4 regions of the Streptomyces sp. AgN23 genome follow, and region 2 is predicted to be linked to each of the others. Evidence: riboswitches for the same ligand, from Rfam matches in the RefSeq annotation. Region 2 holds a riboswitch; each other region holds the start of a gene.

Region 1 (4,170 bases), 180 kb from region 2:
CCACCCGAGTGCCGGGTGATGATATGCGCGCGGTTAGTCTCCGGAGTCATGGACGTACTCATTCACGTGTTCGTCGGCCTGCATATCGTCGGCATCGGCGCGCTGCTCGGCGGCTTCTTCTCACAGCTCAAGGCGATGGGCGCGGGCATGGCCCGGATGACCCCGGCGATGCTGCACGGCGCGCTGACCATGCTGGTGACCGGCGCGGCGCTGGTCGGGCTCAATCAGGCCGACGACAACGGCGTCAACAACATCAAGATCGGTGTGAAGCTGGCGCTGCTGATCGTGGTCCTCGGCCTGGTGTACGTGAAGCGCGACGAGGAGAAGGTAGAGTCTGCCGCCTTCGGCGCGGTGGGCGCCTTGACAACGGCAAACATTTTCATCGCCGTGCTGTGGACCTGACGAGCTGATCATCTGAGGTGATCGCCAGACAATTCCGACACCTTTTCGACGCGATCCTGAGGCAACCGTTTGCACTCGCGAGCTGTCTTGATAAAGAGCGAGGCAGTCGAGAGGAGTGGCCATGGGGGCAGTGGGGGCAGTCAGAAGCAGGCACGGTGGGCGTGGCCGGCGCGCGGGCCTCGTGCTGGGGCTGGCAGGGATGACGGTGCCGCTGGCGGTCGCCGTCGCCGGTCCGGCGCAGGCCCAGGCACGGCCGCTGGGCAGGTCGGCCGGATCGGTGACACCGGCGACCATGGCCGCGTCATCGTGTACGACCAGCGTGGGGCCGTACCAGAGGCAGGCCGAGCGGTTCCTGGGCCGCCCCGTGGACGGGCGGCAGTCGCGGGCGGACTGTCTCGCGATCCAGAAGTTCCAGGTCAACCACGGCATCAGCCCGACGATCGGCTACGCGGGCCCGATCACCTGGGGCGTGATGAGCCTGATCAACACCCAGAAGGCCGCCGGACACAACCCGAACGCGGCGAAGAAGTGCCCGACCGACAAGGGCCGCATCGCCTGCGTCGACCTCACCCGGCAGCTCAGCTGGATCCAGGACGGCTCGCGTCTGGTCTACGGACCGGTGCCGGTGCGGTCCGGGCGGAACGGCTTCGAGACCCGCACGGGGCTGAAGAAGATCTACTGGCGGAACATCGACCACTGGTCGACGCTCTACAAGGTCGCCATGCCCTACAGCCAGTTCTTCGACGGCGGTCAGGCGTTCCACTCGATCGCCGGGAGCGTATGGTCCCCGCCCGGCTCCCACGGCTGCGTCAATATGCGCACGGGCGAGGCCAAGAAGTACTGGAGCCTGCTGAAGAACGGCGACGACGTGTACGTCTACGGGCGCAAGCCCGGCACCTGAGCCGATGAGGTGACGGGTGCCGCTGCCCGGGGCCCCGGCCCCGGGCAGCGGCATACCAGGGGCCCGCAGGGCCCCCCGCGCCCTACGCGGGCCGCACGCTCCCGTAGATCGGCATCTCGGTGATCGGCGCCTTCTTCACCACATCGCCCGGCTTCGGCGCGTGGATCATCATCCCGTCGCCGATGTAGAGGCCGACATGGCTGATGTCGTCGTAGAAGAAGACCAGATCGCCCGGCTGGAGTTCGGACGTCGAGACGCGCGTACCGGCCTTCACCTGGTCCCAGGTGGTGCGCGGCAGCGAGATCCCGGCCGTCTTCCACGCCGCCTGCGTCAGCCCTGAGCAGTCGAAGGAGCTGGGGCCGGTCGCGCCCCAGACATACGGCTTGCCGAGCTGCGACTTCGCGAAGGCGATGGCCTGGGCCGCCTTGGAGCTGTTGGCCGGGGCCGAGGGCGTCGTCGAACCGGAGTCGCCGTCTGCGTTCTGCTGCTCCTGCTGCTTCTTGCGCGCGGCCTCCTGGCGCTGCTTCTCGGCGAGCGCGGCCGCCTTGCGGCGGGCCTCTTCCGCCTTCTTCTTCTCGATCGCCGCCAGTCGCGCCTTCTCCTCGGCGGTCAGATTCGCCAGCAGCCGCCGGGCCTCGGTCAGCTTGTCCTGGACGGTCTTCTTCTGGGTCTTCAGCTGCTTCTGCGACGCGGTCAGCGAGGCGAGGCTCTCGCTGGCCTTACCGCGCTCCTTGGCGGCGCTCGCCTGCTGCTTCTGGAAGTCGTCGACGGCCTGCTTCTGCCGACCGGTCAGCCGGTCGATCAGATGTGACTGGTCGAAGACGTCCTGCGGATCGTTGGAGAACAGCAGGGTCGCGGCGGAGCGGGCCATTCCGCCGTCCCGGTACTGGGCGGCGGCGTAGGCGCCGAGCGTGCGCCGCGCCTCGTTGAGCTTCTCGGTGCGCTCGGCGACGGAGTCCAGCAGCTTGTCGACCTTGCCCCGCTGCTGATCGGCCCGCTCCTTCGCGGCGTTGTAGCGCTGGGTGGCGCTCTCCGCCTGGTGGTAGAGGGTGTCGACCTTCTCCTTGACCTTCTCGATCGACGGGGCGGCCGGCTTGGGGTCGCCCGGCGCGGCGTTGGCCGTCTGGGAGAGGAGGGTGACGGATGCGAGAGCGGCCGTGGTGAACCCGACGGCCGTACGGCGGCCGTGACCGGTGAGCGGGGCCGGTATCCGGCTCCGCGGCTTGCGGTGCGACGCCAAGGGAGGCGACTCCTTCCGTGGACCGCCTACCGGGTTAGCTGTCGGGTTCGGGCGGTACGGAAGGTTGCCCTACGGCCGTGTCCGGGCGGCACCTGCGTGCCACGCCGTTCGGGCCGATTCACCCCGGTGTTGCGTTGTCGGGTCCCCGGCTCCGGGCGCCTTGTGGCGGTGCCGGACTCGGCGGAGGCAGCCCGTGCCGACGTGGTTCGCCGACGGATCTTCCGGGCCGCCTGACGCAGGACGGTAGCCAACACGTGGGGCTCCTGTGAAGACTGGTGGCCGTTTTGCCCGAAACCGTTTCGTGATGTTCGGGCATCGGCTGTCAGTGGGGCGGCCTAGACTCGGGGAGCGATGAGCAGCCTTTTTGACGACAGCTTCCTGGCGGACCTCGGGCCTCCTTCGAACGAGGAGCCACCGCCGCCGCCCGAGGATGCGGCGCACCCCGGCCCCGAGGGGGCCGAGGACGTGCCGCATCACCTCTTCAGCGGCGGCTTCGACGCGCCCGTGCCCCGGGAGGCCCACTACCGGGACGGCGCGGCGCGGCCCGTCGTGGACCCGTCCGCCCTGCTCGAGGGGCTGAACGAGCAGCAGAGAGCCGCCGTGGAGCACACCGGCTCGCCGCTGCTGATCGTCGCGGGCGCCGGCTCCGGCAAGACCCGGGTGCTCACCCACCGCATCGCCTATCTGCTCGGCGCCCGCGGGACGCACCCCGGCCAGATCCTCGCCATCACCTTCACCAACAAGGCGGCGGGCGAGATGAAGGAGCGGGTGGAGGAGCTGGTCGGCCCGCGGGCGAACGCCATGTGGGTCTCCACCTTCCACAGCGCCTGCGTCCGCATCCTGCGCCGCGAGTCCAAGAAGCTCGGATTCACCTCATCGTTCTCGATCTACGACGCCGCCGACTCCAAGCGGCTGATGTCGCTGGTCTGCCGGGACCTGGATCTCGACCCCAAGCGGTTCCCGCCGAAGTCCTTCAGCGCCAAGATCTCCAACCTGAAGAACGAGCTGATCGACGAGGAGACCTTCGCCGGACAGGCGACAGGGGGCACCTCCCGGACGGAGTCCGGGGGAGGCTTCGAGAAGACCCTGGCCGAGGCGTATGCGATGTACCAGGCGAGGCTGCGCGAGGCCAACGCACTGGACTTCGACGACATCATCATGACCACGGTCAATCTGCTCCAGGCGTTCCCGGATGTCGCCGAGCACTACCGCCGTCGCTTCCGGCACGTCCTGGTGGACGAGTACCAGGACACCAACCACGCGCAGTACACCCTCGTGCGCGAGCTGGTGGGCACGGACACCGAGGAGACCACGGCCGCCGAGCTGTGCGTGGTGGGCGACGCCGACCAGTCGATCTACGCCTTCCGGGGCGCCACGATCCGCAACATCCTCCAGTTCGAGGAGGACTACCCCACCGCGCGCACGATCCTCCTCGAGCAGAACTACCGCTCCACCCAGACCATCCTGAGCGCGGCCAACGCGGTCATCGAGCGCAATGAGAACCGCCGCCCGAAGAACCTGTGGACCGAGGCCGGCGCCGGGACCGAGATCACCGGCTATGTGGCCGACACCGAGCACGACGAGGCCCAGTTCGTCGCCGACGAGATCGACCGGCTGACCGACGCGG
Region 2 (4,170 bases):
CCGGAGATGACTTCGCTTGAGTGACGCGTAACGCCGTCCCCGGTCACGGTACGGGACCGCGGCCGGGGACGGGTGTCAGACGTGTCTGCTACGTGGGGACGTACGCAGGTCAGCCCTTGAAGCGCGGGAAGGCCGAGCGGCCCGCGTACACCGCGGCGTCGTCGAGGATCTCCTCGATGCGCAGCAGCTGGTTGTACTTGGCCACCCGCTCGGAGCGGGCCGGGGCGCCGGTCTTGATCTGGCCGCAGTTGGTGGCGACGGCCAGGTCGGCGATGGTGACGTCCTCGGTCTCACCGGAGCGGTGCGACATCATGCACTTGTAGCCGCTGCGCTGGGCCAGCTCGACGGCGTCCAGGGTCTCGGTCAGCGAGCCGATCTGGTTGACCTTGACCAGCAGGGCGTTGGCGGTGTCGCTGTCGATACCGCGGGAGAGCCGCTCGGGGTTGGTGACGAAGAGGTCGTCGCCGACCAGCTGGACCTTGTCGCCGAGCTGCTCGGTGATGGTCTTCCAGCCGTCCCAGTCCTCCTCGTTCAGCGGGTCCTCGATGGAGACCAGCGGGTACGCGTCGACCAGCTCGGCGTAGTACGAGGTCATCTCGGCGGCGGTGCGGGACTTGCCCTCGAACTCGTACGACCCGTCCTTGTAGAACTCGGAGGCGGCGACGTCCAGCGCGAGCGCGATGTCCTGGCCCGGCTGGTAGCCGGCCTTCTTGATCGCCTCGAGGATCAGGTCGAGGGCCTCACGGTTGGAGCCGAGGTTCGGCGCGAAGCCGCCCTCGTCGCCGAGGCCGGTGGACAGGCCGCGCTCCTTCAGCACGGACTTCAGGGTGTGGTAGACCTCGGCGCCCCAGCGCACGGCCTCGGAGAAGGACTCCGCGCCGATCGGCGCGATCATGAACTCCTGGATGTCCACATTGGAGTCGGCGTGCGATCCGCCGTTGAGGATGTTCATCATCGGGACCGGCAGCAGATGCGCGTTCGGCCCGCCGAGGTAACGGAAGAGCGGGAGGTCGGACGCCTCGGAGGCGGCGTGCGCGACCGCGAGGGAGACACCGAGGATGGCGTTGGCGCCGAGCGAGGACTTGTCCGGGGTGGCGTCCAGGTCGAACATCGCCTGGTCGATCAGGCGCTGCTCGGTGGCGTCGTAGCCGACCAGCTCGGGGCCGATCTGCTCGATGACGGCGAGGACGGCCTTCTCCACGCCCTTGCCGTTGTAGCGGTTCTTGTCGCCGTCACGGAGCTCGAGGGCCTCGAAGGCGCCGGTGGAGGCGCCGGACGGAACGGCGGCACGGCCGGTGCTGCCGTCGTCGAGGCCAACCTCGACCTCGACCGTGGGGTTGCCTCGCGAGTCGAGGATCTCGCGAGCTACGACGACGTCGATGGACGGCACGAGGTTCTCCTTCGTATGGGTCTGCGGTAGCAGCACGAGCCTAACGGGCCGGGAGGGCTGCACCCCGCGTTCGCCCGCCCCGCGAGACGGGGGCGTGACATAAAAAGCCATATTCTGCATCACATATCCAGATTTCTGGTCAATCGGGAAATGCGGGAGCCCCGGTGGGGCGCGCCATAGGGGCGGCACGCCCGACCGGGGCTCGACTCTCAGGTGCTCACCGTGGCTCAGCCGAGGTGGAGCTTCTGGCCCGGGTAGATCAGGTCGGCCTTCTCCACGATGTCGTCGTTCAGCTTGAAGAGCTTCTTCCAGCCGCCCTTGACGTGGTGCTCCTTGGCGATCGTGCCGAGGGTGTCGCCGGACTTGACCTTGTACTCGCCGTCACCCTTCTTGATCGGGCCACGGGTCTGCTCACGCGCGGCGCGCTCGGGCGCGGAGTGCGGCTGCGCCTTCGGCTGGGCAGGCTGGGCGGCCGGGGCCGACTTGGTGGAGGCCGACGGCTGGTCCTGCGAACCGGAGGGCGCGGAGGGGGCGGAGGGGGCGGACGGGCTGCCGCCGGAGGTCAGACCCTTGCCGCAGACCGGCCAGGCACCCTTGCCCTGGCTGCCGAGGACCTTCTCGGCTATCTGGATCTGCTGGCTCTTGCTGGCCTTGTCCGCGGTGGGCGCGTAGGCGGTGCCGCCGTACGCGGCCCAGGTGGAGCTCGAGAACTGCAGGCCGCCGTAGTAGCCGTTGCCGGTGTTGATCGACCAGTTGCCACCGGCCTCGCACTGCGCGACCTGGTCCCACTGGGAGCTGGTGGCCGCGGAGGCGGAGGTCGCCCCGATGAGGGGCGCCGCCACGGCGGCACCGGCGAGACCGGTGAGCGCGGCGATACGGGTGGCCTTGGAGGGACGGCGGTGCTTCCCGTTGGACTTCAGCATCGTTGGTTCGTTTCCTCACCGACGCCTACGAGGTGAGCTGTCGGGTTCGGACGTGAGTTGCCCGGCCGGTCGCGATGGTCGCTCCCGGCTTCACCCCTAGCCGACGAGCCCGTGTCCACAGGCCACTCGGCACCTACCTTGGGTCCCCCGCTCCTGCCTTCGGCGCTGACGCGTCGGATTCCCCCCGACCGCCGGCAGGATTCGGCGTGACGATCGACGGTGCTCGCGGTGGCGAGCGGAAAGACGTTAAACACACCTCCCGAGAACGTTCAAACACCCCAATGGCAGCGAATGGGGTTGTAATTGATCTCACCCGGCCCACATCGGCGCAGGTAGGGCCGGGTGAGGAGAGATCGGACAGGAGGTGCGGCCCGGAAATTGTGACGAGATGTATGTCTCATCGGAACCAGATCGGGCAATTCCCCCCGAATCACTGCTCCCTGATGGCGAGGTCAAGTCGCTGACCAGGGATGATCAGGTCGGGGTCGATTCCGATGAGCTCCTCGTTGCTCTCGTAGAGCCCTTCCCAACCTCGGGACACATTCCGGTCCTCGGCAATCCCTGACAGATTGTCACCGGGGCGAACGGTGTAAGCGTCGTCCGTGGGGCTCTGGTCGCGGTCCGCGGCGTCGCGCGAAGCGTGGCGCCCGGAGGGCTGCCCGTCCGCCGCATCGCCGCCCTCGCCCCGCTCCCCGGCGTCCGGGGCGCCGCGGTGGCGGCCGGAGGGCGAGGGGTCGGCGGAGGGATCCGCCGAGGACCCCTTCGAGCCGCCCGATGCCGAGTCGCCCGAGCCGTCCGACGCCGGGTCATCCGAGGCCGAACCGTCCGGCGTCGGGGTGTCCGACGCCGAGCCGTCCAGCCCGTCGGGGGACTTGGAGGTGCGAGGGGCCTCCGGCCCCTCGGTCGATCCGGACGAATCCGGCTTACCGGCCCTGTCGGACGTTCCCGAACGGTCCGCCTCCGGCGAGGAGGAGCCGTCCCGCCCCCGGTCCCCCGCCTCGCCCCGGCCCGTCCCCGCATCCGGGGCGGCCGTGCCGCCGGGGTTCACATCGGGGGCGCCGCCGCCGTCGGTGAGCCCGGCGCCCAGCGCGCAGCTCGGCCAGGCGTCGGGGCCGCGGTCGCCGAGGATCGACTGGGCGACGGATATCTGCTGGGAGCGGCTGGCCAGGTCGGGGCGCGGGGCGTACTCCGTGCCGCCGTAGTCCTTCCACATGTCGAGGGTCAGCTGCAGTCCGCCGTAGAAGCCGTTGCCCTCGTTGGCGCTCCACATGCCACCGCTCTCGCACTCGGCGACCTGATCCCAGGTGGCGGTGTCGGCGGCCTGGGCGCCGGAGGCCCCGAAGAGGGGCAGGGCGATGCTCGCCCCCGTGACCCCCGCCGCGACGATGATGGCCGGAGCCTGACGGGGGCGACGGTGTCGACCATTACCGGAACGCATGCGATTGCCCTCTCTATGGCGAACTCGGTTGCCGGTGAACATAGCGAGGGCACTCGATCATCACAAGCCGATGTATCCCAGGTCACGCCGAGGTCACACGACTGATCATTCGTCACCAATGTCCGTACGTACGGGGCTTGGACGCCTCAGCGGTCCGCGGAATTCCAGGTCACCGGGAGCGTGCGCAGCCCGCGCATGATGAGCCCGCCGCGCCACCGCAGATCCTCCGGATCCGCCGCGAGCCGCAGTCCGGGCAGGCGCCGCAGCAGGGTGGCGATCGCGGTCTGCGCCTCCAGCCGGGCGAGCGGGGCGCCGAGGCAGTAGTGGATGCCGTGGCCGTAGCCGAGGTGCTGGTTGTCGCGGCGGGTGAGGTCGAGGACATCGGGCTCCGCGAACCGTTCGGGGTCCCGGTCGGCCGC
Region 3 (4,170 bases), 2.9 Mb from region 2:
CAAGGGCGACGGCACCCCGGTCAACGCCGCCTCCATGCTGGCCGTGCTGGGCCTGGGCGCCCAGGGCGGCGAGGAGGTCGTCCTCGCCTCCGACGCGGACGATGCCGAGGTCGCGCTCGACCGGCTGGCGAAGCTGGTGGCGGAGGGCCTCGAGGAGCTTCCCGAGACCGTCTGATCCACCGTCCGATTCACATGTGATTCCTATGTGATTCCCGTGTGATTCAAGGGTTCGGCACGACGGGGCCGCGGTGACCATTACGGCCACCGCGGCCCCGCTGTTTTTCCGTTTCCACCCGGACTCGGCGGACCGAAAACCGGGCGCCGCGAAACCACGCGGAGAATTCCCGAGAGTTGTATACGGGATCGCTGTTAATTCCGGCCGCTCGCCGTGTTGACGGAATGTTTCGAAGCGCTCACCGGGAGGGGGCGGCGCAGCCGGTATTCCGCCAGGGCGCGCTCGGTGTGCGCGGCGGCGAGCGCCCGCGCCCGGTCGGCGTCGCCACGCGCCACCGCGTCCACCAGCGCGCCGTGCTCCGCCCAGGACTCCACGGCCCGCGCTGCGGGGTCGGGGCGCCGGGCACCCCCGGGCCGTGCGGGCTGCGGCGCGGGCACGGCCGCGTAGACCCACGCGGTCTTGCGGCGCAGCTGGACGAGCATCGCGGCCAGGCTCGGGCTGCCGGACGCCTGGGCGAGCGTCTCGTGGAACCAATCGCCCAACGGCCGCAGCTCGCCGAGCCGGCCGTGCTGGGCCCGCTCACGGCCGAGCCGGACCAGCCCGCGCAGCACCTTCAGATGAGCCTCGGTGCGGCGCTGTGCGGCCCGCGCGGCGCCCAGCGGCTCCAGCAGCGCCCGGATGTCCAGCAGATCGGCCGCCTCGCGCTCGGAGGGCTGGGCGACGCAGGCCCCCGCATGCCGCCGGGTCGTCACGAAGCCCTCGGACTCCAGGGTGCGCAGGGCCTCGCGGACCGGCACCCGCGAGACGCCGTAGCGCCGGGCGAGAAGTTCCTCGGTGAGCCGGCTGCCGGGCTGATAGGTGCCGGAGACGATGTCGTCGCGAATCGCCGTGCACACCGCATGCGCCGAAATCCGGCGACCGCCCTGGACGGCGGTCGTATCCCCGCTCACTTCCGGTCCCACATTGTCGAACCTCCGCCTAAATACCCGCGAAACGCATCCATGGAACGCGCGTTGAACGACTCTATTCCCATCGGACGTCATTTCCGATGGCGGGGTGCATTTCATGGATATTTTTTGGTCAGCGGGCGGCGGCACGCCGAAGGCCCCGTCCGGTGGACGGGGCCTTCTCGGAGTCTCGCGGGGTCGGACGTGAGCGGAGTCCCCCGGGGTCAGACGTTGACGCCGTGCGAGCGCAGATACGACAGGGGGTCGATGTCCGAGCCGTAGTCCGGGCTGGTGCGGGCCTCGAAGTGCAGATGCGGCCCGGTGACGTTGCCGGTGGCGCCCGACAGGCCGATCTGCTGCCCGGGGGTGACCTTCTGGCCGACCGAGACACTGATCGACGACAGGTGGCCGTACTGGGTGTAGGTGCCGTCGTTCATCTTGATGACGACGTTGTTGCCGTAGGAGCCGCCCCAGCCCGCCTCGACGATCTCGCCCATGCCCACGGAGTGCACCGAGGTGCCGGAGGAGGCGTGGAAGTCGATGCCGGTGTGGCTGCCGGAGGACCACAGTCCGCTGGCCGCCTCGTAGCCGGTGGAGACGTAGGAGCCGCTGATCGGCGACTCGAAGGTGTTGAGACGCTTGCGCTCGGCCTCGCGCGCCGCGCGCTCCTTGGCCTCGCGCTCGGCCTTGGCCTTCTTCGCCGCGGCCTCCGCCTTTCTGGCGGCCTCCTGGCGGGCGATCGCCTCCGCCTTGGCCTTGGCAGCGGCCTGCTCGGCGGCGGTCTCCTGGGCCTGCGCCTGGTCCTCGATGTGGTCCGCGATCCCGTCGCCGATCACGATCGCCTGGGTCAGACCGGTCTGCTGGGGACTGGGGGCCGTGTCGGCCGCGAACGCCTGTCCGGTGATCCCGGCGACCACACCCGAGGCGACGGTGGTGATGCCCACGACGTTCGCGCCGGTGCGGACGTTGACCTTGGTGGTGCGGCGGTGTTTCCCGGTGGCAGTGCGGGTGGACGCCATACTGAGGCGCACTCCTTTCCTTCCTTCTCGCCTACCGGGTTAGCTGACGGGTTCGGAGCAGGAAGGTCTCCTACGGACTCCTCCCCCGGCCGGGGAAGGCGCCCGATTCACCCCTGGGGACGTGTGGGTCCCCGGCTCCCCTGGCTCGCGCCGTACGGGGACTCGGCGATGACTGTCCGTGCCGCGGGTGCGGCGGGTTGCTGGCGAACAGCCGGACTGACGCTAAACGGGCCCGCTTTCGATCACCAAACGGTTCCGGTTTTTTGTTGCTCTCCCCACAAACCAAACAAGCTGTCACTCCCGCAAATCGGGCATGACGGAAGGACCCCGGCACCCTTACGGGGGCCAGGGTCCTTCCGTTGTGAACTCGTTGACCGGACCGTCTGCCGGATCGTCGGTGAACCCGCATCGCCAGTGAGCCGACCTGGGCGTCGGCTCCTCGGCCGGATCCGGCCAATCGGCCAACTCCGGGCGGCTCAGCCGGAGATGACGCGCACCTCGCCGATGCCCAGCGCCCTGACCGGCTCCTCAATCGCCGAGGCATCCCCGACCAGCACCGTGACCAGCCGGTCCGCCGGGAAGGCGCTCACCACCGCGGCGGTCGCCTCCACCGTGCCGGTCTCCGCGAGGCGGGCGTACAACTGCGCCTGGAAATCGTCCGGAAGGTGCTGCTCGACCTGGTCGGCGAGAGTGCCCGCGACGGACGCCGCCGTCTCGTACTTCAGCGGGGCGACGCCCACCAGGTTCTGCACCGCGACATCGCGCTCCTCGTCGGTGAGCCCCTCCTCCTTCAGCGTGCGCAGCACCTTCCAGAGGTCCTCCAGCGCGGGACCGGTGACCTCGGTGGCCACCGAGCCGCTGATCGCCAGCATCGCGGCGCCCGCGGAGCCACCCGAGGGCGCCGGAGGCGCCGAGCGCAGCACCTGGCCGAAGGCGCGCACCCCGTAGGTGTAGCCCTTCTCCTCGCGCAGCACACGGTCGAGGCGGGAGGTGAGGGTGCCGCCGAGGCAGTACGTGCCGAGCACCTGCGCGGGCCAGATCCGGTCATGGCGGTCGGCGCCGACGCGCCCGATGAGCAGCTGGGTCTGCACCGCGCCCGGCCGGTCGACGATCACCACACGGCCGAGGTCGTCCGCGACGATCGGGGGAACCGGGCGCGGCGCGCCCGCCCCGCCCGTCCAGGCGCCCAGGGTGTCGGCGAGCGCCCCGTCGAGGTCGACCCCGGTGAGGTCGCCCACGATGACGGCGGTGGCCGTGGAGGGGCGGACATGCGCCTGGTAGAAGGCCCGCACGGCCGCGGCGTCGATGCCCTCGATGGTCTCCTGGGTGCCCTGGCGCGGCCGGGACATCCGCGACTCGGCCGGGAAGAGGGCCGCGGAGAGGGCCATCGAGGCCCGGCGGGCCGGATTGGCCAGCTCATGGGGGATCTCGTCCAGCCGGTTGCGCACCAGCCGCTCGACCTCGCCGTCGGGGAAGGCGGGCGCGCGCAGGGCGTCGGCCAGCAGACCGAGCGCCTTGGGCAGCCGGGAGACCGGGACCTCCAGGGAGACGCGGAGGCCGGGGTGGTCGGCATGCGCGTCCAGCGTGGCGCCGCAGCGCTCGAGCTCGGCGGCGAACTCCTCGGCGTCGTGCTTGTCGGTGCCCTCCGACAGGGCGCGCGCCATGATCGTGGCGACGCCTTCGAGCCCGGTCGGCTCGGCGTCCAGCGGCGCCTCCAGATTGATCTCGACGGCGACGACCTGCTGGCCGGGGCGGTGGCAGCGCAGCACGGTAAGGCCGTTGGACAGCTCACCGCGCTCGGGGGCCGGGAACGCCCACGGCTTGGGCGCACCGCCCTTGGGCCGCGGGTGGAAGGTCATGGTCGCGGTGACGGCGTCGCTCACTGGGCCGCCTCCCCTTCTGCTGCATCGGTCTCGGCGGCTTCGGCGGTGTCGGCTGCGTCCTCGGCGCCCTGGACGGGCTCGTAGACCAGCACGGCGCGGTTGTCGGGGCGCAGCCGCGCCGCGGCCACGGCCCGCACCTCCTCGGC
Region 4 (4,170 bases), 1.2 Mb from region 2:
GGGCTGTCGACCGCCGTGCCCGGGCGGTACTTGCCGGTCAGGAAGCCGGACGCCAGGGAGTAGTACGGGATGGTCGCCAGGTGGTGGCGGGCGGCGACGTCGGCCAGCTCGCCCTCGAAGGTGTCGCGCGAGACCAGGTTGTAGTGCGGCTGGAGGGCGACGTAGCGGGCCAGGCGCTCGCGAGTGGAGAAGGCCAGTTGGGCCTCCAGGCGGTCCGCGCCGACGTTGGACGCGGCGATCTCGCGGACCTTGCCCTCCCTGACCAGCTCGTCCAGGGTGGTGATGATCTCCTCCACCGGCACCGACGGGTCGTCGTAATGCGTGTAGTAGAGGTCGATGTAGTCGGTCTGCAGCCGCTGGAGGGACTCCTCGACGCCCGCTTTGATGGCGGACGAGGTCAGCCCGCGCGGCTCCGGGGAGCCGGCGCCCACCTTGGTGGCGAGGACGACGTCGGAGCGGTTGCCGCGGGAGGCGAACCAGTTGCCGAGGATGGTCTCGGACTCGCCGCCCTCGTTGCCCGGTACCCAGACGGAGTAGACATCGGCGGTGTCGATGAAGTTGCCGCCCGCCGCCACGTAGGCGTCGAGCACCCGGAAGGACTCGGCCTCGTTCGCGGTCCAGCCGAAGACGTTCCCGCCGAGGGAGAGCGGGAAAACGGACAGATTACCGATCTTCTGTGTGTGGTCAGCCATACGTCTTTACAACGGTTGGCTGGGCCGGGTTGTTCCGGCCTGTTGTTCCGGCCTGTTGTTCCCGCGTGCGTTCCTGAGGGGCGGCCCCGTCGGGACGTAAAGCCCCGTCGGGACGTAAACCGGCGGCCCTGGCGTCAAGGGGGGAGAGAGCGCCAGAGCCGCCGGAGTATCAGGGGTTGTATCAGGGGTTCATCCCGTGCTGGCGCAGCCAGGGCATCGGGTCGATCGGCGAGCCGCCGCCCGGCCGGACCTCGATGTGGAGGTGCGGGCCGGTCACATTGCCGGTGGCGCCGACCCGGCCGATGACGTCGCCCGCCGTCACCTTGCCCGAGGTGACGACCATCGAGGACAGGTGGCAGTACCAGACCTCGGTGCCGTCGCTGAGGGTCAGCACGATGCGGTAGCCGTACGAACCGGCCCAGCCGGCCTGGGTGATGGTGCCGCCGTGCACCGCCTTGGCCGGGGTGCCGGTCGGGGCGGCGAAGTCCTGGCCGGTGTGGTCGGCCGACCATATGTCGCCCGCCTGGCCGAAGCTCGCGGTCAGGGTGTACGAGCCGACGGGGAGGGTGTACGCGGCGGCGAGCCTGGCCTGGCGCTCGGCCGCGGCCTTCTTCTCGGCCGCCTCCTTCGCCCGCTGCTCGGCGGCCTTCTTCTCGGCCTCGACCTTGGCCTTCCGCTGGGCGGCCACCTCCGCGGCCTGGTCGGATGCCTTCTCCGCGGCGGCCTTCGCCGCGGCGGTGCGGCTGTCCTCGTCCGCCGCGTTCTGCTGGTTCTCGGCCTGCTGGAGGATGCGGGCGCGGAGCGCCTCGCCCGCGTCGGTGGTGCCGCGCTGCTCGTCCTCGCTGGTCAGACCGGCCTGGGAGAGCGGGGCGGCAGCCGTCTGCGGGTCGCTGCTGCTGTCGTCCGACATCCAGGAGCCGATGCCGGGCAGGTCCTTGGCGGCGGGCAGGCTGGCCTTGACCTCATCGGCGACATGACCGAGGTCCGGCATAGAAATGGGCGGCTTGGGACGGTCCTTGGCGCTGGCCATGCCGCCCGCACCGACCGCCGCGATCACGCCGACCCCGAGGACGGCGCCGCTGCGCGCCATGGTCCCGCCGCGCTGCTTGGCCACGCGGTGCCGGCCGCGTACCGGAGCGATGGACTCCTCGGTGGGGTTCCACTCCTCCCAGGGCTCGGTCTCGAATCCGGCACCCGGGCCCTCGAACGCGTCCCCATCCGCATCCGGGTACCGATCGTCGGGGGCGAAGTAGCCGTCCCCGGAACTCATCCCGACGCCGGCGTCAAAGCCGGGGCCGTAGGCGGTGGCGGTCCCCAAACCGCCTCCCCGTGTGCGATACGGGGCCTCGTCCAGGGCAGACCTGTTGGACGCCACGGAGGCGCACTCCTTTCCTTCCTTCTCGCCTACCGGGTTAGCTGACGGGTTCGGAGCAGGAAGGTCTCCTACGGGTCAGGTTCGACCCGATTCACCCCAAGGTGTTGGTTCCCCGGTTCCCTTGGTGCTGCTGGTGGTGCGGTACTGCCAGTGTGCGTACGGGATTCGGCGACGGCGCACGGTGCCGCCCTTGCGACGGTTGTGACGACCGCGCTGCGTTATCGAACGTTAATAGAGAGCGCGATGTGATTCCAAGCTGTTCTGAGGAATCCGCGCACCTTTGGCATGAACTTAACCCTCAAGAAGGGGCATATGAGGGCGAGTCGGCGCACTGGCCAAAGGTTTGCAAAAACGCGTGCGGGTCGATCGTGCAGCAATTGTTATGCGGAGGGGGCTCGGCCGACTACGCACGGTATGGACCCGGTCGGCTAAGGACGGTGGGGAGCGTCGCTGTCCCTCGTACGGCCGGTGCGGTGCGCATCACCGTCGTCGCGCCCGTTCCCCCGTCCGTTCCCGCGGGCCGGGGTCCGGCGGACCGCCAGCAGCGCCATGTCGTCCGACGTCCCGCCGTCCGTATGGCGCTCGACATCGGCCACCAACGCGTCCAGCAGCTCCTGCGGATCGGCGAAGCGGCGGCCGCGCAGCTGCTTCGCCGGGTCGTAGAACTCGCCATTGCGGTCCCGGGCCTCCGTCACCCCGTCCGTGAACAGCAGCAGCGTCTCCCCCTCCGCGAACCCCAGCTCCATCACCCGGTCCGGCCACCCGGCCAACTCCCCCATCCCCATCGGCAGCGCCGCCGCCTCCGGCTCCAGGGCGCGCACCGCTCCGTCCTCCGTCATGAGCAGCGGCGCCGGATGGCCGCGGTTGAGCAGTCGCAGAGTGGAGTCGCCACGCGGAATCTCGGCCACCACCGCCGTCGTGAACCCCTCGAACACCTCCAGGTCGGCCCGCCGGGCGCCCTCACGCTGCAGCGCCCGCTCCAGGCGACCCACGAGCGCCTCCAGGGTCGTCTCCTGCTCCGCCGCCTCCCGGAAGCAGCCCAGCAGGATCGCCACGACCTCCACGGCCCCCAGCCCCTTGCCGCGTACGTCGCCGACGGTCAGCCGTACGCCGTGCGGGGTGTCCTGGACCGCGTACAGGTCACCGCCGATCGCCGCGTACTTCTCCGCCGGGACGTAGCGCGCGGCGATCTCCAGCCCGGCGAGACGGGCGGGCGGCGCGGGCAGGACGGCGCGCTGAGCAGCCTCCGCGATGCCGCGCGCCGAGGCGAGCCGGTGGTAGCTGCGGCGTACGACACGGTTGATCGCCACCGCCAGCACGGTCACGGTGGTGACCGTGACGATCTCGGTGGCCGCCTGGGTCGGGTCCGTCACACCGTGAAACTCCGCCAGCAGACAGGTCGTGAGGACGGCGATGACGGCCATGATGACGGTCTGCCGCAGCGGGAAGAGCGCCGCGGCGACCAGAGGGGCGGCGGCGAAGAAGGGCGAGGCGGTGTAGCCGGACGGGGTGGCCAGGTCGAAGCTGACGCCGCCGAGGATGAGGATGGCGGGAACCCAACGGGCCACCCGGCCCAGCAGCCCCTGGTGAGCGTCCTCGGCCGGGCCGGGCCCCGCGGTGGGGCCGGTGAATGCGTCGGCGGAGGCAGCACCGGCCGCAGCGCCGGTGTCGATGAGCGTGTGCAGGCGGGTGCGGCGGCGGTGGGTGCGCGGGCGGCTCAGCCGGGGCCAGGCCGTACGCCACTTGGTACGGGCGCCCGTACGAGCCCTGCTCCCTCGCACCCGCACCGGCTTCTCTCGCTTCCCTGGTCCGCGTCCCGCCGCGTCTCGGCGTCGCCGTCGTCACAGCGTCGCCGTCGCCACCCTCGTCGCCTTCTCCACCTTCGTCACCAGGCTTCCGGCTGACGGGCGGCCAGGCGAATCGGTGTCGGCCAAGCGGGTGCCGGACGGGCGCCGTGAGCGGGCCCATCTCCCGCGCGTGCGCTGCGGGCAGGCGGCGGGCACGGGGAGGGGGCACTGCGGGCACGTGGAGGCCGCACACGGGCACTCAGCGGGCACGCGGCGGGCGCCCTGCGGCGCGTCAGAGGCTGTGGGCCTGTCAGAG

What was found. A riboswitch is a leader RNA that binds a small molecule or an ion and turns the genes downstream of it on or off. The one in region 2 is predicted to bind cyclic di-AMP.
Region 1: linked by a shared signal. The riboswitch ahead of AS97_RS20755 (C40 family peptidase) and the one ahead of AS97_RS19965 (transglycosylase family protein) in region 2 are both predicted to bind cyclic di-AMP.
Region 3: linked by a shared signal. The riboswitch ahead of AS97_RS32985 (M23 family metallopeptidase) and the one ahead of AS97_RS19965 (transglycosylase family protein) in region 2 are both predicted to bind cyclic di-AMP.
Region 4: linked by a shared signal. The riboswitch ahead of AS97_RS25175 (M23 family metallopeptidase) and the one ahead of AS97_RS19965 (transglycosylase family protein) in region 2 are both predicted to bind cyclic di-AMP.

What each region holds. Positions count from the first base shown of each region.
Region 1 is NZ_CP007153.1:4,832,087-4,836,256, reverse strand. Features, by position in the region: gene AS97_RS20765 (hypothetical protein) at 49-402, shown strand; gene AS97_RS20760 (L,D-transpeptidase) at 602-1,303, shown strand; gene AS97_RS20755 (C40 family peptidase) at 1,386-2,543, opposite strand; cyclic di-AMP (ydaO/yuaA leader) riboswitch at 2,551-2,736, opposite strand; gene pcrA (DNA helicase PcrA) at 2,895-4,170, shown strand, end outside.
Region 2 is NZ_CP007153.1:4,656,751-4,660,920, forward strand. Features, by position in the region: gene eno (phosphopyruvate hydratase) at 110-1,390, opposite strand; gene AS97_RS19965 (transglycosylase family protein) at 1,618-2,313, opposite strand; cyclic di-AMP (ydaO/yuaA leader) riboswitch at 2,321-2,488, opposite strand; gene AS97_RS19970 (transglycosylase family protein) at 2,744-3,751, opposite strand; gene AS97_RS19975 (cytochrome P450) at 3,898-4,170, opposite strand, start outside.
Region 3 is NZ_CP007153.1:7,586,890-7,591,059, reverse strand. Features, by position in the region: gene AS97_RS32995 (HPr family phosphocarrier protein) at 1-175, shown strand, start outside; gene AS97_RS32990 (GntR family transcriptional regulator) at 370-1,125, opposite strand; gene AS97_RS32985 (M23 family metallopeptidase) at 1,347-2,141, opposite strand; cyclic di-AMP (ydaO/yuaA leader) riboswitch at 2,156-2,319, opposite strand; gene AS97_RS32980 (pitrilysin family protein) at 2,618-4,024, opposite strand; gene AS97_RS32975 (pitrilysin family protein) at 4,021-4,170, opposite strand, start outside.
Region 4 is NZ_CP007153.1:5,823,323-5,827,492, reverse strand. Features, by position in the region: gene AS97_RS25180 (aldo/keto reductase) at 1-692, opposite strand, end outside; gene AS97_RS25175 (M23 family metallopeptidase) at 874-2,067, opposite strand; cyclic di-AMP (ydaO/yuaA leader) riboswitch at 2,079-2,248, opposite strand; gene AS97_RS25170 (PP2C family protein-serine/threonine phosphatase) at 2,496-3,647, opposite strand.